One region of the Lentibacillus sp. JNUCC-1 genome, then DNA from elsewhere that is predicted to be linked to it. Evidence: a T-box and tRNA genes for the amino acid it is inferred to sense, from the RefSeq annotation. Region 1 holds a T-box; the other holds one or more tRNA genes.
What was found. A T-box is a leader RNA that pairs with one kind of tRNA and senses whether it is charged. The one in region 1 lies ahead of proS (proline--tRNA ligase), so its partner is inferred to be a tRNA-Pro.
Positions count from the first base shown of each region.

Region 2: it has a tRNA-Pro gene. The T-box ahead of proS (proline--tRNA ligase) is inferred to sense a tRNA for this amino acid. The anticodon was not compared.

Region 1 covers NZ_WHOH01000003.1:26,196-38,284, forward strand. Annotated here, with positions in the region: gene murB (UDP-N-acetylmuramate dehydrogenase) at 1-894, shown strand, start outside; gene JNUCC1_RS10500 (IS1182 family transposase) at 878-2,581, opposite strand; gene ehuA (ectoine/hydroxyectoine ABC transporter ATP-binding protein EhuA) at 2,743-3,561, opposite strand; gene ehuD (ectoine/hydroxyectoine ABC transporter permease subunit EhuD) at 3,561-4,289, opposite strand; gene JNUCC1_RS10515 (amino acid ABC transporter permease) at 4,289-4,948, opposite strand; gene ehuB (ectoine/hydroxyectoine ABC transporter substrate-binding protein EhuB) at 5,050-5,940, opposite strand; gene ytzI (YtzI protein) at 6,314-6,472, shown strand; gene JNUCC1_RS10530 (glycerol-3-phosphate acyltransferase) at 6,473-7,096, shown strand; gene JNUCC1_RS10535 (DUF456 domain-containing protein) at 7,117-7,602, shown strand; gene thiD (bifunctional hydroxymethylpyrimidine kinase/phosphomethylpyrimidine kinase) at 7,624-8,457, shown strand; gene JNUCC1_RS10545 (cysteine hydrolase family protein) at 8,539-9,090, shown strand; T-box leader at 9,159-9,394, shown strand; gene proS (proline--tRNA ligase) at 9,679-11,118, shown strand; gene JNUCC1_RS10555 (glutathione peroxidase) at 11,212-11,685, opposite strand; gene trhO (oxygen-dependent tRNA uridine(34) hydroxylase TrhO) at 11,829-12,089, opposite strand, start outside.
Region 2 covers NZ_WHOH01000001.1:1,846,069-1,858,157, reverse strand. Annotated here, with positions in the region: gene JNUCC1_RS08635 (MgtC/SapB family protein) at 1-209, opposite strand, end outside; rRNA gene rrf (5S ribosomal RNA) at 412-527, opposite strand; rRNA gene JNUCC1_RS08625 (23S ribosomal RNA) at 648-3,568, opposite strand; rRNA gene JNUCC1_RS08620 (16S ribosomal RNA) at 3,755-5,321, opposite strand; tRNA gene JNUCC1_RS08615 (tRNA-Ala) at 5,534-5,609, opposite strand; tRNA gene JNUCC1_RS08610 (tRNA-Pro) at 5,616-5,692, opposite strand; tRNA gene JNUCC1_RS08605 (tRNA-Arg) at 5,699-5,775, opposite strand; tRNA gene JNUCC1_RS08600 (tRNA-Leu) at 5,783-5,871, opposite strand; tRNA gene JNUCC1_RS08595 (tRNA-Gly) at 5,891-5,965, opposite strand; tRNA gene JNUCC1_RS08590 (tRNA-Leu) at 5,981-6,062, opposite strand; tRNA gene JNUCC1_RS08585 (tRNA-Lys) at 6,067-6,142, opposite strand; tRNA gene JNUCC1_RS08580 (tRNA-Thr) at 6,211-6,286, opposite strand; tRNA gene JNUCC1_RS08575 (tRNA-Val) at 6,326-6,401, opposite strand; rRNA gene rrf (5S ribosomal RNA) at 6,411-6,526, opposite strand; rRNA gene JNUCC1_RS08565 (23S ribosomal RNA) at 6,647-9,566, opposite strand; rRNA gene JNUCC1_RS08560 (16S ribosomal RNA) at 9,753-11,319, opposite strand; gene lysS (lysine--tRNA ligase) at 11,748-12,089, opposite strand, start outside.

The DNA.
Region 1 (12,089 bases):
ACGGCCGATAAACCGTTAAAAAATCATACATATACGAGGCTTGGCGGAAATGCGGATTATTTTGTTACGCCGGATTCTTATGAACAGGTGCAAGCGATTGTTCGATTTTCCAATCGGCGGGAGGTGCCGTTCACCTTATTGGGGAATGGTTCCAATCTGATCATTAAAGATGGCGGGATTCGTGGGATTGTTTTATACCCCGGCAAACTTGCCAGCATTCAAACAGCAGATACAACGATTATTGCTCAAAGCGGTGCTCGCATTATTGATGCATCCCGTGAAGCCTTAAGCCATTCACTTTCTGGCCTGGAGTTTGCGTGTGGAATTCCAGGATCTGTGGGTGGTGCACTCTTTATGAACGCTGGCGCATATGGTGGCGAAATTAAAGATGTCCTGAAAGAAGCGGTAGTCGTTGACCGTGAAGGGAATCTGCTGACTTTGACACCTGAAGACCTTGATTTGTCCTACCGTACGAGTAACATTCCTGAGAAAGGATATATTGTTCTTGAAGCAACATTTCGTTTGGAACCAGGTGACTATAGACATATCAAGGCGATTATGGATGACCTCACATATAAACGGGAATCCAAACAGCCCCTTGAATATCCGTCTTGTGGCAGTGTGTTTAAACGTCCGCCGGGATATTTTGCCGGAAAACTGATTCAGGATAGTGAACTTCAGGGACAGCAGGTAGGCGGAGCTGAAGTGAGCACCAAGCATGCCGGTTTTATCGTGAACAAAAACAACGCGACAGCTGAAGAATACATTGGACTGATTGAGCATGTTCAGAGAACGGTTATGGATCGTTTCGGTGTAAAACTGGAGCGGGAAGTGAAAATTATCGGAGAAGATCCGGAGAAAGAAATGACGCAAGTGCTCAGCAATAAGCTGTAAGCAAAAAATGAGGCTGGGACATAACTAGCCTTAAATGAAAGAAAAAGCATTTGATTGCCGTTTTTTGGTGATCAAATGCTTTTTTGTCCTTGCCTTTTTGATTGTGTGGAATCTGCCCGTTCTCCATGGCAGTGTATTTCCTCAAGTTCACTGCCATTAATACAAAACCCATTTCGTTTTTCACCCTCTCTTTTCCCCTGACGGAGAAACGTGTGAACGCTAAATTAGCCTTCAGAAATCCGAAGACTGGCTCCACGTCGATCTTTCGTTTGCCGTAAATCTCACCAGTTTTCTCCTCTGAAAGCTTCTCACGGATATATGCTTTTTGATGCTCCCATGTTTCATTGATATACAGTCTACGGTTACTTCCTTCTTTTGCCTTTGTACACTGAGCACGCAGGGGACAATCGGAACAATCTTCGCATTCATATACCTTAAAGTGGCGCACGAATCCATACCTGTCTTTTCTTGACGAAGTGTGGCTGAACCAGAGCCTGCGGCCATTCGGGCAAGTAAATGTGCCTGCTTCCTCATCATATGCCCAATTGGCTGTGTTGAAAGGGTCATCTTTAAATTTCCTTTTCTTCTCTTTGCGGTACTGATTGTAAGTGATCAAAGGAGTGCAACCGCGGTTCTCCACCACATCCATGTAGTTTTGCTCACTGCCATAACCGGCATCCGCCACAATATATTCAGGCAGTTCGAAGAAGTGCTTTTCGATTGTATTCAGGAAAGGGATGAAGGTGCGCGTATCCGTCGGATTTGGAAAAATGTCATAGGCGAGCGCATACTGACCTTCAGTTGCGACTTGTATATTATAGCCGGCCTTGAGCTGGCCATTTTTCATATGATCGTCTTTCATGCGCATAAAGGTGGCATCATGGTCGGTTTTGGAATAGCTGTTCCGGTTGCCGAAGATCTCCATGTCTGTACGGTATTTCTCCTTGCGCTCTACAAAGTCCCGGAATTGCTTACGGTACTGCTTTGGTTCCTTGCGCTCTGAACGCAGCTCTTTCCGTGCAGCTGCATCCTCAGTTGACTCAATCTTCTCATCATATGCTTGGACTGTTTCATCCAAACGCTCAATAATGCTGGACAGTTCCTGTTCAGAAAGTTCGTCCGAACTTTCCCGTTTAATCTCCGGGATGATTTCCTTTTCCAAGAGCTCCTCATACATGCGGTTCGATCGTTCAACCAAACCAGCGCTGTATCGCTCAACCGACTTTTTCCAGACGAAGGTGTACTTGTTTGCGTTCGCTTCAAGTTTCGTACCATCTATGAAAATCGCTTCTTCCTCAATCTGTTTCTCCTCGACAAGCTTACACCGGAACTGTACAAAGCACTGGCGCAATAATTCTTTTACTTCAGGGTGGACCCGGAAACGATTGATAGTGCGGTAACTCGGCTCATAACCCTGCGCTAACCACATCATACGTACACTGTCTTTCAACAAGCTTTCGATCTTTCGTCCGGAGAAAACAGACTGCGTGTAGGCACACAGAATAATTTTAAGCATCATGCGCGGGTGGTAGGCAGGACAGCCTGTCGCACGCGAAAAACTTGCGAAGGCTTCATCGGGAATCGATTCTGTTAGTTCGTTCACAGCGTAGGCAATATCATTTTTATCCAATTTCATTTCCATATCGAGCGGCAAAACAACCTGATTCATGTTATAATGTTTAAACATAGGGAAACCTCCTCTGATTAGGTTGTGGTGACTTTAATTTTAGCAGAAGGTTTCCCTATTTTCATGTTTAAAATGGTAAAAAAACGGATCCGAAGGAGATTTCCTCAGGATCCGTTCTTTTTTCGTTTACTGGGGTTTTGTCCCAGCCTCATTTTTATATGTTATCCAAGGAAGCGGTGCAGGAATTCCTGCAGGCGTTCGTTTTTAGGGTTTTCGATGACTTCACTTGGTGGGCCTTCCTCAGCAATGACACCCTCATCCAAGAATAGCACACGGTCTGCAACATCAATGGCAAATTCCATTTCATGTGTGACAAGGACCATGGCCATTTCACCTTCTTCAGCAATATCGCGGATGACTTCAAGCACTTCACCGACAAGTTCGGGATCAAGGGCTGATGTCACCTCATCAAACAACATGACTTTAGGGCGCATGACCAATGCACGTGCCATGGCTACACGCTGTTTCTGACCGCCTGAAAGCTGGTTGGGATAGTTATCAAGCTTATCACCCAGACCCACCTTTTCAAGCATCTGTATTGAGAGCTCTTTGGCTTCCTTCTTCTCTACTTTTTGAACATGAATAGGCCCCGTCATACAATTTTCCAAGATGGTCATATGAGGGAACAGATTGAAGTGCTGAAATACCATGCCAATGTCGCCGCGGACTTCACGAAGATGCTTTTCATTAGCTGGCACGAGTTCACCATTCTTCTCCATCTGCCACAAATTCTTGCCATCCACAATAATGTGGCCGGATGTCGGCTCTTCAAGTGTCATTAACATACGGATGATTGTTGTTTTCCCAGACCCACTTGGTCCAATAACGGCTACTTTTTCACCTGGCAAAATATCCAGGTCAATTCCTTTTAATACTTCGACGTCGCCGAATGATTTATGCACGTCTTGATAATTGACAATGGGTTTAGCGCCATTGACGACATGAGATTTTTTGTCTTCGCTTGCAACCGTATCTGCCATTATGAAACAGCTCCTTTCGATTCTTTAAGTGGTTTTTTGCCATTTGGTGACTTTTTATCAAATCTGTAGTTGACCTTCTTTTCAAGCTGTTTAACGAGCAAGGCTGATGGGTAGCTCAACAGAAGGAATAAGAGTGCAACAACCGTGTAGGCTTCCAGAAATCTGAAGTTTGCTTGACCAAAGTCATCCGCAAGATGAAGAATGCCTACCACACCGATCACTGCCGCGAGTGGCACTTCTTTAAATAGAATGATCAAGTAGTTCCCCAGCATTGGAATGGTCGGGGGGATCGCTTGTGGCAAAATAATCTTCGTCCATTTTTGTCTTGTTGAAAAATTGAGTGCCGTCGATGCTTCCCATTGCCCCTTGTCGACGCCTTCAATACCAGAACGATATACTTCACTGATATAGGTACTGAAGTGAATGCCAAGGCCGATTACAGCACTTGTAAACGGACTGAGAGTTGCGCCAATATACGGGACTTCCGGCCATGCATAATAAATGAAATACAATTGTACCAGAGGTGGCGTTGACCGAATAAATTCCATTACCCACGTGACGACCCAATTAAAAGCCTTATTGGGAACGCGCTTCAGAAATGTCCAGCCGAAACCGAACACAAGTGCAAAGATATAACATACAATTGTGAGTGATAATGTGACCCAAATCCCTTTTGCAACAAAGGGCAGGGCTTCAAAGAATAATTCGCCTTTCCAATTCCAATCCATTAACTAGCCACCCCTTTCTTAGAGATTTCTTCCATTTTACGTGTCAGGAAGATCAGAGGCAGCGCAATGATGAAGTAAAATATAAGCACCATTAAAAAGACAAGCGGTGTCATGGAAATATCACTGAATCTAAACCGGTCTCCATAATAAAGAATATCTTTCATTCCAATTAACGACACAAGTGACGTTGCCTTAATCATTTGAATCAAATAGTTTCCAAACTCAGGAAGCATCATTCTTACAGCCTGCGGGAAAACCACAAGCCGCATGCGCTGAAAACGCGACATGTTGAGAGCAGTAGCTGCTTCACGCTGCCCTTGTGCCACCGATTCAATTGACCCGCGCACAACCTCAGCCATATAAGCGCCGTAGTTTAAGGAAATTGCCAGCACACCTGCCAGGTAATTACTGCCTAGATCAAAATTGAATAACATTGGCAGCGCATAGTACAACAAGAATAATTGAACGATTAGAGATGTACCACGGAATATTTCAATATAAAATCTGGTGATCAAGCGGAGAACAATGTTGTTTGAAAGCAGGCAAAATCCGGCAATGAACGCCATTAAGTAGCCCACGACAATGGATCCGAGAAGAACTGTTATGGTGATTTTTACCCCTTGAAACAAAACGGGAAAAATATCTATTAAAGCACTCATGTTACTCACCCTCTCTAAAATAAAATAAGGTCTGACTCCCGGCCGTGGGAGCCAGACCCTATGGAGTCAAATTGCAAATACATACTGACATACAGCCAGTTTTAGTCTTCGTAAACTTCCCCGCTGCAGACAGACTCAGTCGTAATGCTCGGGTCGACAGAGTTCCCTTCTGCGCTGAAGTAGTTGTCTTCAAGCAGTTCGCCAACAGTTCCATCTTCTTTAAGTTCTTTCAGCTTTTCGTTATAGGCTTCAAGTAAATCAGTATGATCCTGTTGGAAGGCAGCTGCGCCGTAACTAGGGACGCCTTCGATATTAGGCTGCTCAAAGTCTTCAACGAATTCGAGGTTGTCGTTATCCGCTGATTCGAGTGCCATTTTCACCGTCATCTCTGTGCCTGTTGTTGCATCAGCACGACCTGATGAAACAGCAGAGAAGCTAGCTGGAATATCTGGTACACTTTGAATTTGTCCTTCGTCAACGCCTTCTGTTTGGACATAATCATTCTCCGTGGCACCAGCCATAATGGCAACAGAGACATCTGGATTTTCTGCAATATCTTTATAGCTTTTTAGGTTTAGAGGGTTGCCTTTTTCAACGATTAACCCTTCACCATATTTCATTTCCGGTTCACCGAATGCGACGTTTTCACACCGTTTAGGCATAATTGCCATACCCGCTGTAATCGCATCGAACTTTCCAGCGTTCAAACCTGATACAAGACTGTCAAACTCAGACAAGTGACCTTCGACTTCTTCGATACCAAGTTCTTTAAATACAGCTTTTGCGATATCAACCGCTGCACCTTTCAGTTCTCCATCTTCCTCATATGCATACGGTTTTTCGTCTGCGAAACCAACCGTTACTTTGCCGGCTTCTTTCAGTTCATCCAATTTGCTGGATGACCCTTCTGCATCGGCATCATCGTTTGATCCACATGCAGCCAGTGCAATCATGGACAAAATTAAGACTGAAGTAAGTAATAACTTCTTCATTTAAAAAAATGACCTCCCTTTGTTTTAAACCAGTTTGTCGGCTTTATTTGCAGCTTATATTTATTTGGCATGCAAAAACCGCGCCTCAAACAGGCATACTATAATAGTACCGATATATAAAATCTCATTCAAACTCGAGATTTTTAGATAATTTGAAATTAATATTGATATATCCAAATCTCAGGAGTTAAGCGCTTGTTTACCAATAATTGCTGTGACATCTTCTGATTTGCTCGTATATACTTTAAAAAAGGTTGTTTAGAATTCCTGAACGTAGGTAATTGGTCTGAAAAACATCAGTTTATCGACCTTTTCCCTTGCTTCATGATAAAATAACGATAATTAAACATAAAGATTTTATGGAGGTGTAACAATGGGCTTTTACACGATGGTCGTCATGATCGCTGTGATTACCATATTCGTTCTGGGGTTGTCTCTTTTAACCATTTCAAAAGGTTATGCACACAAACATACAATTGATCCACTGCCTGATGATTCTCCGAGTAACAAAAAAGACAATGAGGGGCTGTAAATGGACATTCTCTTAATCATATTAATCGGTTATCTGTTTGGAAGTATCCATGGCTCGCAAATTATTGGCAAACTCAGGAAGGTCGATATCAAAGGGACTGGATTGAAAAATGCCGGCGCCTCCAACACAACGATGCTGTTGGGCTGGAAATATGGCATTGTTGTCGCATTGATTGATATATTAAAAGGGACTGCGGCAGTCTTGCTTGTTCAGTATTTGTTACCTTCGTTCAATGTGTCAGATAGTATGGGCGCGTTCTTCATTTACCTAAGTGCTCTGTCTGTGGTGGTTGGTCACAATTTCCCTTTCACCATGCGTTTCCAGGGCGGCAAGGGGACGGCATCGGCTGTTGGTGTCATGTTTGCCATTCATTGGCAGCTTGCGCTCGTCTGTATCGGATTTTTACTCATCGGTACATTTGTCTCGAGCTATCTTGTACTCGGTGTGTTATTGATGTATGCTGCTTTTCTTGCCGGTACGTTTCTGTTGTATGGGCTCTGGCCAACCATGATTGCACTCATTTTATTTTTACTAAGCCTATATATGCATATGGAAAATTATCAACGTATTTATTATAAACAGGAAAAGAAGGTCTTCAGTTTTTTTACAAAACGTGTCGATTAAAGGAATTTAGGTGAAAAGATATGATCGATGTCATAATATGGATCCTTATTATTGCGATGTTCGTACTGAGTTTTGTCGGAATTCTATACCCGATTATTCCGTCTGTACTTGTGCTGTGGATTGGCTTTGTGCTGTATCATTTTGGCATTAATGGAGATGAGCTTGGTTTCTTGTTCTGGTCTGTCATGGTTGTGTTTACAGTCATTTTGATCGGTGCAGACATCATCGCTAACAGTTATTTTGTGAAAAAGTTTGGCGGCAGCAAGTGGGGCGAGCGCCTGGCAGGTGTAGCCGTCATAGTTGGTTCATTTATTTACCCGCCTTTTGGCATACTAGTGGTGCCGTTTGTTGTAGTGTTGGTTGTGGAAATGGTTCAGAAACGGACACTCCAGGAAGCTTTTCGCGCTTCGATTGGATCACTGATAGGGTTTCTGAGCGGGGCCCTGGCGAAAGTCGTGGTACAATTTATCATGATCATCGCGTTTTTTCTGGGGATTATATTTTAGGTGACAAAGGAGTATGTTTGTATGAAGCCAGCTCGTGTATTGACGATTGCAGGGTCTGCCGCCGGTGGCAGCGCCGGGATTCAGGCCGATTTGAAAACTTTTCAGGAACTTGATGTATATGGAATGAGTGTGGTCACGGCAATTGTTGGCCGCCATCCAAGAACACATAAAAACGTCCATCCTCAAACATGGGAAGCAATTGAAGCACAGTTTGCGACTGCTTTAGACCAGGTGGGTGTTGACGCCATGAAAACAGGGATGCTTTTTTCCAAAGATGTAATTGAAAAAACAGCTGACATGGTGGCTGGTTCAGACATTCAGGACATTGTAGTCGATCCGGTCATGGTGGGAAAGCTTGATTCCAAGCTTTTGGCTGATGATGCGATTGATGCTTTGGTGGACAAGCTCTTTCCTATGGCAACAATTATTACACCGAATATGCCTGAAGCATCGATTTTGCTTAATGATCGCCCGCTCAAAACGGTGGATGATCTGAAACAGGCCGCGGTCGATTTGCATAAACTCGGACCGGCGCATGTTCTGGTTAAGGGAGGGCGACTCGAAGGCCCGGCTGTTGACATTCTTTATAATGGAGAAGACATGACCATGTTCGAAGCACCGCGTATTGATACTTTGAATACAAGTGGGGCGGGATGCAGCTATTCAGCGGCCATTACGGCTTACATGGCTAAGGGTGAAAGTGTGCAGGCTGCCGTCCATAAGGCAAAAGAATACATTACCGCAGCTATTGATCACAGCTTCACCTATACGGATAAAGTGGGCCCGACGTATCATGCGGCCAGACGGCTGTTTGGGTCCTCGCATTCACTCAAGGTTGAAGCGACCTCCCTTTAAAGCTGGGCTATATTTTCAGTGGGCGCTTAAGTTTGCTATAATGGTAAGAAAAGGGTTTCACAATTATAGGGGGGCTAACTTATGGGGAAACGTGCACTGTTGAACATTGATTACACGATTGATTTTGTAGCAGAAGATGGCAATTTGACATGCGGTGAGCCTGGTCAGAAGCTGGAAGAGAGCATTGCCCGGATTACCGAAGATTTTATCGAAGCCGGCGACGAGGTGTTTTTTGCCATCGATGCCCATGTTGAAGGAGATGATCTGCACCCAGAGTCCAAGTTGTTTCCACCGCATAATATAATTGGAACGAGCGGGCGTGAGTTATATGGAAGACTGGCAGATGTTTATGAAAACAATAAACATCTGTCACATGTCCATTATTTTGACAAAACACGGTACAGTGCCTTTGTCGGAACGGAGCTCGAACTTAAACTGCGAGAACGAGGCATTACGGAACTCCATCTTGTTGGCGTCTGTACCGATATTTGTATCCTGCATACAGCGGTTGACGCCTATAACAAGGGCTTTGATATTGTCGTGCATAAAAACGGTGTGGCCAGCTTTAATGCCGCCGGTCATGACTGGGCGCTTGGGCATTTTGAAGCGACGCTGGGCGGGAAAGTCGTCTAAAAAAGAAGCCGGGCACCAGTCCCGGCTTGACTTTACTGCTTGAACGTTTTATATTTAAAGGGATTATATTAGAAACGATGACGAGGAGCAGTACATTCAATTGTCTTTTTAAGAGAGGAAGTGGCCGGTGCAAATTTCCAAAGACAAGAATTGGAACCCACCTCATGAGTTCGCCGTCGGAAGGGTATGCCTGAAAGACGTGCGCGGTACATGACCGTTATCATGCCAAGTGTGTAGTCTGACGTGTGTGGAGCGTTCAGTCTGCAAACAAGGGTGGTACCACCAGTCAACCTCGGTCCCTTTTCGGGCGGAGGATTTTTTGTGTTTAAAAGTTGCTAAAAAGACCGCTCCGGGAAAATACTACGCTTTCCGTGGGCGCTGCTGAGCCTCGGGCCCACAGGACGTGGGTCATGAAGGCGTTGCGACAGGACGTCGCGAAATTAGCCTTCCATTCCCCAGTACCGCACTCCGGGGTCTCATCGAGGCTATTCCTCCCACAGGAGTCTCCGTATTTTCCCTCCGCTAATATGCTCTTAACACAACTTGTGCTAAGTTGATTTAATATAAGAATACAAAGAGGTGTTGTTGGTGAGTAAGAAGAATAAGCAGTTTGTTGAGAAGGTTACCGCGATGGAGGATGATTTTGCTCAGTGGTATACGGATGTTGTAAAGCAGGCAGAGCTCGTTGATTATGGCCCTGTGCGCGGAACGATGATCATCAAGCCATACGGATTTGCCATTTGGGAGAATGTGCGTGATGAACTGGACCGTCAGTTTAAAGAAACGGGTCACTCCAATGTTTCTTTTCCTTTGTTTATCCCTGAAAGCATGCTTCAAAAGGAGAAAGATCATATAGAGGGATTTGCGCCTGAAGTAGCTTGGGTGACGCATGGCGGTGAAGAAGAGCTGGCGGAACGGATTTGTGTGCGTCCGACGTCAGAGGTTTTGTTTGCCGAGTATTATGCTAAAAACATCAATTCTTATCGTGACCTGCCGAAGCTTTATAACCAGTGGAGCAACGTGGTTCGTTGGGAAAAAACGACGCGCCCGTTCCTGCGCTCACTTGAATTCCATTGGCAGGAAGGTCATACATGTCACGCGACTGGCGAGGAAGCGGAAGAGGAAACGCGCCGTATGCTCGATATATATGCCGATGTTTGTGAGAACTATCTTGCCATTCCGGTTATTAAAGGCCGTAAAACGGAGAGTGAGAAATTTGCCGGGGCTGAGTACACGTTGACAATCGAAGCTTTGATGCATGATGGTCGCGCATTGCAATCAGGCACGTCCCACTACTTTGGAACAGGATTCGCCGAGGCGTTTGATATCCGTTTTCTTGATGAGAATGGCGAGCAGACCCCTGTTCATCAGACGTCATGGGGGATGTCAACACGGATCATGGGTGGCTTGATTATGGTTCATGGGGACAATCGCGGGTTGGTGATCCCACCGCGTATTGCGCCGACTCAAGCGATGATTGTTCCGGTTGCTCAGCATAAAGAAGGGGTGCTTGACAAGGCCTATGATCTGCGTGATCAGCTGCAAGAGGTCGCCCGTGTAGATATTGATGCGAGCGATAAAATGCCGGGCTGGAAATTTAATGAGTATGAAATGAAGGGCATGCCTGTCCGGATTGAGCTCGGACCAAAAGATATTGAAAAGGATCAAGTCGTATTGGTTCGCCGTGACACAGGGGAGAAAGAATTTGTTCCAATGGATGAAGTGAAGAACCGCTTGACAGGTCTATTGGAAGAGATTCAGCAAAATCTGTACGATCAAGCTTTGGCGCACCGTGCTGAGAAGACATTTGTCGCAACGACTTATGATGAATTCAAACAAACAATTGATGAAAAAGGCGGCTTTGTGAAGGCAATGTGGTGTGGCGACGAAGCTTGTGAAGATCAGATTAAAGAAGACACAGGCGCCACCTCACGCTGCAAACCATTTGAAGAAGAAAAAGTAGCAGACACATGCATCTGCTGCGGTAAAAAAGCCCAAGACCTAGTGTACTGGGCCAAAGCCTACTAACAACGGTGCCACAACCACAGTGGTGCCTGTCACTTCCCGGTTTTTGTCGAAAGGTGTCATAAGAAAAACGAGCGCTTTGTGAGCGCTCGTTTTTTATAATGCTTTTTCTACGTCGGCCTTGAGGTCTTCTGGTTTGGTCTTTGGTGCATAACGCTCTATGACATTGCCATCGCGGTTGACGAGAAATTTTGTAAAGTTCCATTTAATTTGTTTGGTTAAAACGCCTTTTGCTTCGTTTGTCAGGTACTTAAATAGTGGGTCGGCATCAGCGCCATTAACGTTAACTTTACTGAACATCGGAAATGAGACGCCATAATTAAGTTGACAGAAGTCAGCAATTTCTTCATCTGAGCCAGGATCTTGATTGGCAAATTGGTTACAAGGAAAACCTAGCACGGTGAACCCCTGGTCTTTATAGTCGTTATATAGCTGCTCCAAACCCTCGAATTGAGGGGTGAATCCACATTTACTTGCTGTATTGACAATTAACAAAACATCTCCCTTATAATCAGAGAGAGACTGCTCACTACCGTCCATTTTCTTAACAGAAAAATCATGAACATTCATTAAAATCAACCTCCTCTACCCAAAACTACTAAAAACCCCCTTCAAAGTCAAAACAGGTGCCTGTCACTTCCCGATTTCTGTCGAACATCATGATAACGACAGGTTTCGACATTTTTCGGGGAGTGACAGGCACCTTATATGAATTACTGTTTGACTTTATTTTCTTCTTCGATTACTTGGAGGCGCTGTTCAATTTCTTCAGCACTCAAGCCGTGTTCTTTAACATACATGTTGCGCGGGCTTACTCGGCATTCATGTGTGCAGCCGCGCATATATTTATGCTCGTTTTCTTCTGAGGATAGGATCTGTTTGTTACAGTCGGGATTGGCGCAGTTCACATAACGCTCACACGGTTGCCCGTCAAAGTAGTCTTTGCCGACAACGACGTGTTCTTTTTGGTTGAT
Region 2 (12,089 bases), on a different contig from region 1:
GCATCAATAAGTGACTGAAAGCCATAAAGAGACAGCAGCATCATCAAGCACGCACCAATCCCGACTAATATATGCGTCCGAAAGCCGGCAGAATGATTCTTGAGTTCACGCTCAAAACCAATCAACCCTGAAAGCAGCAGCGCAATCAGGATCCTTAATGCGATAACTGAAAAATGCTGATCAAGGTACTGCTCAAACAATGCATTCACCTCCCCACTTTATAAACCATCCTAAAAATATGTATTAAGCGATACAATTATATATATGTTATACAAAAATAAACGATGATTGTCTCTTCAACGTCTATATAACCATTCCCATATTGATTTGAATATGCACCATATATTTCCCCAAAAGCAAACTAAAAAAACATCCAGATTACAATTATAATTGTAATCTGGATGTTTTGATGCCTGGCGGCGACCTACTCTTGCAGGGGCGATGCCCCAACTACCATCGGCGCAGAAGAGCTTAACTGCTGTGTTCGGCATGGGAACAGGTGTGACCTCTTCGCTATTGCCACCAGACCTTTATGCTGTTTTAAGGACAAGAACTATTATAAGCATTTTAATCGAAAAATGCAAGTTCTTTTTTAAATTTGTACCCTGAAAATCAAATAAGAGGTCAAGTCATCATCGTACTTTACGCTAGTTAAGTCCTCGATCGATTAGTATCTGTCAGCTCCACGTGTCACCACGCTTCCACACCAGACCTATCAACCTCATCGTCTCTGAGGGATCTTACTCACTCGAAGTGATGGGAAGTCTCATCTTGAGGGGGGCTTCATGCTTAGATGCTTTCAGCACTTATCCTTGCCACACGTAGCTACCCAGCTATGCTCCTGGCGGAACAACTGGTACACCAGCGGTGTGTCCATCCCGGTCCTCTCGTACTAAGGACAGCTCCTCTCAAACTTCCTGCGCCCACGACGGATAGGGACCGAACTGTCTCACGACGTTCTGAACCCAGCTCGCGTACCGCTTTAATGGGCGAACAGCCCAACCCTTGGGACCGACTACAGCCCCAGGATGCGATGAGCCGACATCGAGGTGCCAAACCTCCCCGTCGATGTGAACTCTTGGGGGAGATAAGCCTGTTATCCCCGGGGTAGCTTTTATCCGTTGAGCGATGGCCCTTCCATGCGGAACCACCGGATCACTAAGCCCGACTTTCGTCCCTGCTCGACTTGTAGGTCTCGCAGTCAAGCTCCCTTCTGCCTTTGCACTCTGCGAATGATTTCCAACCATTCTGAGGGAACCTTTGGGCGCCTCCGTTACCTTTTGGGAGGCGACCGCCCCAGTCAAACTGCCTGCCTGACACTGTCTCCGGACCGGATCACGGTCCTGGGTTAGAATGGTCGTACAGCCAGGGTGGTATCCCACCGGTGCCTCCACGTAAGCTGGCGCTCACGCTTCCAAGGCTCCCACCTATCCTGTACAAGCTGTACAAACATTCAATATCAGGCTACAGTAAAGCTCCACGGGGTCTTTCCGTCCTGTCGCGGGTAATGCGCATCTTCACGCATAGTATAATTTCACCGGGTCTCTCGTTGAGACAGTGCCCAAGTCGTTGCACCTTTCGTGCGGGTCGGAACTTACCCGACAAGGAATTTCGCTACCTTAGGACCGTTATAGTTACGGCCGCCGTTTACTGGGGCTTCAGTTCTACGCTTCGAGCCCGTAGGCTCTAACGCGTCCCCTTAACCTTCCAGCACCGGGCAGGTGTCAGCCCCTATACTTCGCCTTTCGGCTTCGCAGAGACCTGTGTTTTTGCTAAACAGTCGCTTGGGCCTATTCACTGCGGCTCCTCCTTAAAGGAGCACCCCTTCTCCCGAAGTTACGGGGTCATTTTGCCGAGTTCCTTAACGAGAGTTCTCCCGCTCACCTTCGGATTCTCTCCGCGCCTACCTGTGTCGGTTTGCGGTACGGGCACCTGTGACCTTGCTAGAGGCTTTTCTTGGCAGTGTGGATTCAGACACTTCGGTACTCAATTTCCCTCCCCATCACAGATTGGGATTGTTGGACGGATTTACCTATCCAACTCCCTCGCTGCTTGGGCGCACACGTCCATCGGTGCGCTTGTCCTATCCTCCTGCGTCCCCCCATCGCTCAAACGGTCACGAGGTGGTACAGGAATATCAACCTGTTGGCCATCGCCTACGCCTTTCGGCCTCGGCTTAGGTCCCGACTAACCCTGAGAGGACGAGCCTTCCTCAGGAAACCTTGGGCTTTCGGTGAAAGAGATTCTCACTCTTTTTTCGCTACTCATACCGGCATTCTCACTTCTAAGCGCTCCACCAGTCCTCACGGTCTGACTTCACAGCACTTAGAACGCTCTCCTACCATTGTTCGAAGAACAATCCGCAGCTTCGGTGATACGTTTAGCCCCGGTACATTTTCGGCGCAGTGTCACTCGACCAGTGAGCTATTACGCACTCTTTAAATGGTGGCTGCTTCTAAGCCAACATCCTGGTTGTCTGTGCAACGCCACATCCTTTTCCACTTAACGTATACTTTGGGACCTTAGCTGGCGGTCTGGGCTGTTTCCCTTTCGACTATGAACCTTATCACCCATAGTCTGACTCCCAAGCATAAGTATCCGGCATTCGGAGTTTGACTGAATTCGGTAACCCGATGAGGGCCCCTAGTCCAATCAGTGCTCTACCTCCGGTACTCTGATCTTGAGGCTAGCCCTAAAGCTATTTCGGAGAGAACCAGCTATCTCCGTGTTCGATTGGCATTTCACCCCTACCCACACCTCATCCCCGCATTTTTCAACATACGTGGGTTCGGGCCTCCTGTCAGTGTTACCTGACCTTCACCCTGGACATGGGTAGATCACACGGTTTCGGGTCTACGACTACATACTCAAACGCCCTATTCAGACTCGCTTTCGCTGCGGCTCCGTGTCTACCACTTAACCTTGCATGCAATCGTAACTCGCCGGTCCATTCTACAAAAGGTACGCCGTCACCCATTAACGGGCTCCGACTACTTGTAGGCACACGGTTTCAGGTTCTCTTTCACTCCCCTTCCGGGGTGCTTTTCACCTTTCCCTCACGGTACTGGTTCACTATCGGTTACCAGGGAGTATTTAGCCTTGGGAGATGGTCCTCCCGGATTCCGACGGAATTTCTCGTGTTCCGCCGTACTCAGGATCCACACCGGAGGCTGCTTCTTTTCGACTACCGGGCTGTTACCGTCTTTGGCTGATCTTTCCAGATCGATTCGTCTAACAAACAGCTTTGTAACTCCATATGGTGTGTCCTACAACCCCGACAGGCAAGCCTGCCGGTTTGGGCTGATTCCGTTTCGCTCGCCGCTACTTGGGAAATCGCTTTTGCTTTCTCTTCCTCCGGGTACTGAGATGTTTCAGTTCCCCGGGTCTGCCTCACACATCCTATGTATTCAGATGTGCGTACTGTTCCATTACGAACAGTGGGTTCCCCCATTCGGAAATCCCCGATTCAAAGCTTACTTACAGCTCCCCGAGGCATATCGGTGTTAGTCCCGTCCTTCTTCGGCTCCTGGTACCAAGGCATCCACCGTGCGCCCTTATTCACTTAACTGGCGTGTTTTATTTCAATGAATAAACATACGATTTATTTGATGTCTTGATTGCTCTTATTTGATTTTCAAGGTACAAAGTTTCGAGAGATTTGCTCCCTCAAAACTGAACAAACAAACGAAGTGATGTCTTTCCGTTAATTTAGCTGTGATGCCGTTTGACGGGCATCTATGCTAGATATCCTTAGAAAGGAGGTGATCCAGCCGCACCTTCCGATACGGCTACCTTGTTACGACTTCACCCCAATCATTGGCCCCACCTTCGGCGGCTGGCTCCATAAAGGTTACCCCACCGACTTCGGGTGTTGCCAACTCTCGTGGTGTGACGGGCGGTGTGTACAAGGCCCGGGAACGTATTCACCGTGGCATGCTGATCCACGATTACTAGCGATTCCTGCTTCATGCAGGCGAGTTGCAGCCTGCAATCCGAACTGGGAATGGTTTTATGGGATTTGCTACACCTCGCGGCTTCGCTGCCCTTTGTACCATCCATTGTAGCACGTGTGTAGCCCAGGTCATAAGGGGCATGATGATTTGACGTCATCCCCACCTTCCTCCGGTTTGTCACCGGCAGTCACCTTAGAGTGCCCAACTGAATGCTGGCAACTAAGGTTAAGGGTTGCGCTCGTTGCGGGACTTAACCCAACATCTCACGACACGAGCTGACGACAACCATGCACCACCTGTCACTCTGTCCCCGAAGGGAACACGCTGTCTCCAGCGCTGGCAGAGGATGTCAAGACCTGGTAAGGTTCTTCGCGTTGCGTCGAATTAAACCACATGCTCCACCGCTTGTGCGGGCCCCCGTCAATTCTTTTGAGTTTCAGCCTTGCGGCCGTACTCCCCAGGCGGAGTGCTTAATGCGTTAACTTCAGCACCAAGGGGCGGAAACCCCCTGACACCTAGCACTCATCGTTTACGGCGTGGACTACCAGGGTATCTAATCCTGTTTGCTACCCACGCTTTCGCACCTCAGCGTCAGTTACAGACCAGAGAGTCGCCTTCGCCACTGGTGTTCCTCCACATCTCTACGCATTTCACCGCTACACGTGGAATTCCACTCTCCTCTTCTGCACTCAAGCCCTCCAGTTTCCAATGACCGCTCACGGTTAAGCCGCAAGATTTCACATCAGACTTAAAGGACCGCCTGCGCGCGCTTTACGCCCAATAATTCCGGACAACGCTTGCCCCCTACGTATTACCGCGGCTGCTGGCACGTAGTTAGCCGGGGCTTTCTGGTCAGGTACCGTCAAGGCGCCGCCCTATTCGAACGGCACTTGTTCTTCCCTGACAACAGAGCTTTACGATCCGAAAACCTTCATCACTCACGCGGCGTTGCTCCGTCAGACTTTCGTCCATTGCGGAAGATTCCCTACTGCTGCCTCCCGTAGGAGTCTGGGCCGTGTCTCAGTCCCAGTGTGGCCGATCACCCTCTCAGGTCGGCTACGCATCGTCGCCTTGGTAGGCTCTTACCCCACCAACTAGCTAATGCGCCGCGGGCCCATCTGTAAGTGATAGCCAAAGGCCATCTTTTATCCTCTCACCATGCGATGAAAGGTGTTATCCGGTATTAGCTCCGGTTTCCCGGAGTTATCCCAGTCTTACAGGCAGGTTGCCCACGTGTTACTCACCCGTCCGCCGCTCGATCCACAGGCGCATGCCCCGAAGGGCAATTGCCTGCTTCACGCGCTCGACTTGCATGTATTAGGCACGCCGCCAGCGTTCGTCCTGAGCCAAGATCAAACTCTCCATAAAAGTTTGGGTGTTCATCGACACCAATCGATGAACGGTCTTAGCTTCTTAAAAAATTGATTCAGGGTTTAAAGTTTAAAACTTCTTACCTCTGACATCTGTTTTACAGACATCTGCTTCGTTGTTTGTTCAGTTTTCAAGGAACAAAATTGTTATGCGCTCTTGGAACGCTTAAACATTATATAACGCGTGACACATTGTGTCAAGAGTTAATTTGGTGGAGCCTAGCGGGATCGAACCGCTGACCTCCTGCGTGCAAGGCAGGCGCTCTCCCAGCTGAGCTAAGGCCCCTTAAAATGGTCGGGAAGACAGGATTCGAACCTGCGACCCCTTGGTCCCAAACCAAGTGCTCTACCAAGCTGAGCTACTTCCCGTATAAATGGCGCGCCCGAGAGGAGTCGAACCCCTAACCTCTTGATCCGTAGTCAAACGCTCTATCCAATTGAGCTACGGGCGCATTTTTATGGTGCCGAGGGCCGGACTCGAACCGGCACGGTAGTAACCTACCGCAGGATTTTAAGTCCTGTGCGTCTGCCAATTCCGCCACCCCGGCTAGACGCTTGCGCATAAAATGGAGCGGAAGACGGGATTCGAACCCGCGACCCCCACCTTGGCAAGGTGGTGTTCTACCACTGAACTACTTCCGCTTAAAACTAATAAAATGCGGGTGGAGGGAGTTGAACCCCCACGTCCGAAGACACTAGATCCTAAGTCTAGCGCGTCTGCCAATTCCGCCACACCCGCTTGATGGTGAGCCATGGAGGATTCGAACCTCCGACCCTCTGATTAAAAGTCAGATGCTCTACCGACTGAGCTAATGGCTCTTTTTCTTAATGGTGCTATATTTAAACCTGCAAAGTTTATTGCAATAAAAAACACCACATTAAGTAAGTGGTGCCGGCCAGAGGACTTGAACCCCCAACCTACTGATTACAAGTCAGTTGCTCTACCAGTTGAGCTAGGCCGGCTAAATGATAATTTGAAGTTTTGAAATTGGGTGGCTTAAATGGTGGAGGATGCAGGGTTCGAACCTGCGACCCCTTGCTTGTAAGGCAAGTGCTCTCCCAGCTGAGCTAATCCTCCATAAAACTTGCCTGGCGGCGACCTACTCTTGCAGGGGCGATGCCCCAACTACCATCGGCGCAGAAGAGCTTAACTGCTGTGTTCGGCATGGGAACAGGTGTGACCTCTTCGCTATTGCCACCAGACCTTTATGCTGTTTTAAGGACAAGAACTATTATAAGCATTTTAATCGAAAAATGCAAGTTCTTTTTTAAATTTGTACCCTGAAAATCAAATAAGAGGTCAAGTCATCATCGTACTTTACGCTAGTTAAGTCCTCGATCGATTAGTATCTGTCAGCTCCACGTGTCACCACGCTTCCACACCAGACCTATCAACCTCATCGTCTCTGAGGGATCTTACTCACTCGAAGTGATGGGAAGTCTCATCTTGAGGGGGCTTCATGCTTAGATGCTTTCAGCACTTATCCTTGCCACACGTAGCTACCCAGCTATGCTCCTGGCGGAACAACTGGTACACCAGCGGTGTGTCCATCCCGGTCCTCTCGTACTAAGGACAGCTCCTCTCAAACTTCCTGCGCCCACGACGGATAGGGACCGAACTGTCTCACGACGTTCTGAACCCAGCTCGCGTACCGCTTTAATGGGCGAACAGCCCAACCCTTGGGACCGACTACAGCCCCAGGATGCGATGAGCCGACATCGAGGTGCCAAACCTCCCCGTCGATGTGAACTCTTGGGGGAGATAAGCCTGTTATCCCCGGGGTAGCTTTTATCCGTTGAGCGATGGCCCTTCCATGCGGAACCACCGGATCACTAAGCCCGACTTTCGTCCCTGCTCGACTTGTAGGTCTCGCAGTCAAGCTCCCTTCTGCCTTTGCACTCTGCGAATGATTTCCAACCATTCTGAGGGAACCTTTGGGCGCCTCCGTTACCTTTTGGGAGGCGACCGCCCCAGTCAAACTGCCTGCCTGACACTGTCTCCGGACCGGATCACGGTCCTGGGTTAGAATGGTCGTACAGCCAGGGTGGTATCCCACCGGTGCCTCCACGTAAGCTGGCGCTCACGCTTCCAAGGCTCCCACCTATCCTGTACAAGCTGTACAAACATTCAATATCAGGCTACAGTAAAGCTCCACGGGGTCTTTCCGTCCTGTCGCGGGTAATGCGCATCTTCACGCATAGTATAATTTCACCGGGTCTCTCGTTGAGACAGTGCCCAAGTCGTTGCACCTTTCGTGCGGGTCGGAACTTACCCGACAAGGAATTTCGCTACCTTAGGACCGTTATAGTTACGGCCGCCGTTTACTGGGGCTTCAGTTCTACGCTTCGAGCCCGTAGGCTCTAACGCGTCCCCTTAACCTTCCAGCACCGGGCAGGTGTCAGCCCCTATACTTCGCCTTTCGGCTTCGCAGAGACCTGTGTTTTTGCTAAACAGTCGCTTGGGCCTATTCACTGCGGCTCCTCCTTAAAGGAGCACCCCTTCTCCCGAAGTTACGGGGTCATTTTGCCGAGTTCCTTAACGAGAGTTCTCCCGCTCACCTTCGGATTCTCTCCGCGCCTACCTGTGTCGGTTTGCGGTACGGGCACCTGTGACCTTGCTAGAGGCTTTTCTTGGCAGTGTGGATTCAGACACTTCGGTACTCAATTTCCCTCCCCATCACAGATTGGGATTGTTGGACGGATTTACCTATCCAACTCCCTCGCTGCTTGGGCGCACACGTCCATCGGTGCGCTTGTCCTATCCTCCTGCGTCCCCCCATCGCTCAAACGGTCACGAGGTGGTACAGGAATATCAACCTGTTGGCCATCGCCTACGCCTTTCGGCCTCGGCTTAGGTCCCGACTAACCCTGAGAGGACGAGCCTTCCTCAGGAAACCTTGGGCTTTCGGTGAAAGAGATTCTCACTCTTTTTTCGCTACTCATACCGGCATTCTCACTTCTAAGCGCTCCACCAGTCCTCACGGTCTGACTTCACAGCACTTAGAACGCTCTCCTACCATTGTTCGAAGAACAATCCGCAGCTTCGGTGATACGTTTAGCCCCGGTACATTTTCGGCGCAGTGTCACTCGACCAGTGAGCTATTACGCACTCTTTAAATGGTGGCTGCTTCTAAGCCAACATCCTGGTTGTCTGTGCAACGCCACATCCTTTTCCACTTAACGTATACTTTGGGACCTTAGCTGGCGGTCTGGGCTGTTTCCCTTTCGACTATGAACCTTATCACCCATAGTCTGACTCCCAAGCATAAGTATCCGGCATTCGGAGTTTGACTGAATTCGGTAACCCGATGAGGGCCCCTAGTCCAATCAGTGCTCTACCTCCGGTACTCTGATCTTGAGGCTAGCCCTAAAGCTATTTCGGAGAGAACCAGCTATCTCCGTGTTCGATTGGCATTTCACCCCTACCCACACCTCATCCCCGCATTTTTCAACATACGTGGGTTCGGGCCTCCTGTCAGTGTTACCTGACCTTCACCCTGGACATGGGTAGATCACACGGTTTCGGGTCTACGACTACATACTCAAACGCCCTATTCAGACTCGCTTTCGCTGCGGCTCCGTGTCTACCACTTAACCTTGCATGCAATCGTAACTCGCCGGTCCATTCTACAAAAGGTACGCCGTCACCCATTAACGGGCTCCGACTACTTGTAGGCACACGGTTTCAGGTTCTCTTTCACTCCCCTTCCGGGGTGCTTTTCACCTTTCCCTCACGGTACTGGTTCACTATCGGTTACCAGGGAGTATTTAGCCTTGGGAGATGGTCCTCCCGGATTCCGACGGAATTTCTCGTGTTCCGCCGTACTCAGGATCCACACCGGAGGCTGCTTCTTTTCGACTACCGGGCTGTTACCGTCTTTGGCTGATCTTTCCAGATCGATTCGTCTAACAAACAGCTTTGTAACTCCATATGGTGTGTCCTACAACCCCGACAGGCAAGCCTGCCGGTTTGGGCTGATTCCGTTTCGCTCGCCGCTACTTGGGAAATCGCTTTTGCTTTCTCTTCCTCCGGGTACTGAGATGTTTCAGTTCCCCGGGTCTGCCTCACACATCCTATGTATTCAGATGTGCGTACTGTTCCATTACGAACAGTGGGTTCCCCCATTCGGAAATCCCCGGTTCAAAGCTTACTTACAGCTCCCCGAGGCATATCGGTGTTAGTCCCGTCCTTCTTCGGCTCCTGGTACCAAGGCATCCACCGTGCGCCCTTATTCACTTAACTGGCGTGTTTGATTTCAATGAATAAACATACGATTTATTTGATGTCTTGATTGCTCTTATTTGATTTTCAAGGTACAAAGTTTCGAGAGATTTGCTCCCTCAAAACTGAACAAACAAACGAAGTGATGTCTTTCCGTTAATTTAGCTGTGATGCCGTTTGACGGGCATCTATGCTAGATATCCTTAGAAAGGAGGTGATCCAGCCGCACCTTCCGATACGGCTACCTTGTTACGACTTCACCCCAATCATTGGCCCCACCTTCGGCGGCTGGCTCCATAAAGGTTACCCCACCGACTTCGGGTGTTGCCAACTCTCGTGGTGTGACGGGCGGTGTGTACAAGGCCCGGGAACGTATTCACCGTGGCATGCTGATCCACGATTACTAGCGATTCCTGCTTCATGCAGGCGAGTTGCAGCCTGCAATCCGAACTGGGAATGGTTTTATGGGATTTGCTACACCTCGCGGCTTCGCTGCCCTTTGTACCATCCATTGTAGCACGTGTGTAGCCCAGGTCATAAGGGGCATGATGATTTGACGTCATCCCCACCTTCCTCCGGTTTGTCACCGGCAGTCACCTTAGAGTGCCCAACTGAATGCTGGCAACTAAGGTTAAGGGTTGCGCTCGTTGCGGGACTTAACCCAACATCTCACGACACGAGCTGACGACAACCATGCACCACCTGTCACTCTGTCCCCGAAGGGAACACGCTGTCTCCAGCGCTGGCAGAGGATGTCAAGACCTGGTAAGGTTCTTCGCGTTGCGTCGAATTAAACCACATGCTCCACCGCTTGTGCGGGCCCCCGTCAATTCTTTTGAGTTTCAGCCTTGCGGCCGTACTCCCCAGGCGGAGTGCTTAATGCGTTAACTTCAGCACCAAGGGGCGGAAACCCCCTGACACCTAGCACTCATCGTTTACGGCGTGGACTACCAGGGTATCTAATCCTGTTTGCTACCCACGCTTTCGCACCTCAGCGTCAGTTACAGACCAGAGAGTCGCCTTCGCCACTGGTGTTCCTCCACATCTCTACGCATTTCACCGCTACACGTGGAATTCCACTCTCCTCTTCTGCACTCAAGCCCTCCAGTTTCCAATGACCGCTCACGGTTAAGCCGCAAGATTTCACATCAGACTTAAAGGACCGCCTGCGCGCGCTTTACGCCCAATAATTCCGGACAACGCTTGCCCCCTACGTATTACCGCGGCTGCTGGCACGTAGTTAGCCGGGGCTTTCTGGTCAGGTACCGTCAAGGCGCCGCCCTATTCGAACGGCACTTGTTCTTCCCTGACAACAGAGCTTTACGATCCGAAAACCTTCATCACTCACGCGGCGTTGCTCCGTCAGACTTTCGTCCATTGCGGAAGATTCCCTACTGCTGCCTCCCGTAGGAGTCTGGGCCGTGTCTCAGTCCCAGTGTGGCCGATCACCCTCTCAGGTCGGCTACGCATCGTCGCCTTGGTAGGCTCTTACCCCACCAACTAGCTAATGCGCCGCGGGCCCATCTGTAAGTGATAGCCAAAGGCCATCTTTTATCCTCTCACCATGCGATGAAAGGTGTTATCCGGTATTAGCTCCGGTTTCCCGGAGTTATCCCAGTCTTACAGGCAGGTTGCCCACGTGTTACTCACCCGTCCGCCGCTCGATCCACAGGCGCATGCCCCGAAGGGCAATTACCTGCTTCACGCGCTCGACTTGCATGTATTAGGCACGCCGCCAGCGTTCGTCCTGAGCCAAGATCAAACTCTCCATAAAAGTTTGGGTGTTCATCGACACCAATCGATGAACGGTCTTAGCTTCTTAAAAAATTGATTCAGGGTTTAAAGTTTATAACTTCTTACCTCTGACATCTGTTTTACAGACATCTGCTTCGTTGTTTGTTCAGTTTTCAAGGAACAAAATTGCTGTGCGCTCTTCAAAAGCGACTTTATAAATATAACATCTTACGCTTTCGCCGTCAACTACTTTTTATAAAAACTTTTTGTTTTTGTTTCGTCTCGCTGACGGGCGATATTTAATTTACCATGATTATTCCCAAATAGCAAGGATATTTAACATGAAATTTATGGTATTTTTTTTAGTGGCAATAAAACCTTTAATCCACGGGTCTTTACGTCCTATTCACTTTATACAAAAAGAGACACCCATCACTTTGATGGATGTCACTTCGTATAGTGTAACTTTTATTTATTGCGCATTTGCGGAAAGAGCAGGACGTCTCTTATAGATGGTGAGTTCGTTAAGAGCATCACGAGACGGTCGATGCCAATTCCCAATCCACCGGTTGGCGGCATTCCATATTCAAGAGCTTCAAGGAAATCTTCGTCCATCAGGTGTGCTTCATCATTTCCCTGGTCACGTTCCTCAACTTGAGATTCGAAGCGCTGACGCTGATCAATTGGATCGTTGAGCTCACTGAAAGCATTAGCATGTTCCCGTCCGACGATGAATAGTTCGAATCGGTCTGTGAAGCGTCCATCTTTTTTATTCTTCTTGGCAAGTGGAGAGACTTCCACTGGGTGCCC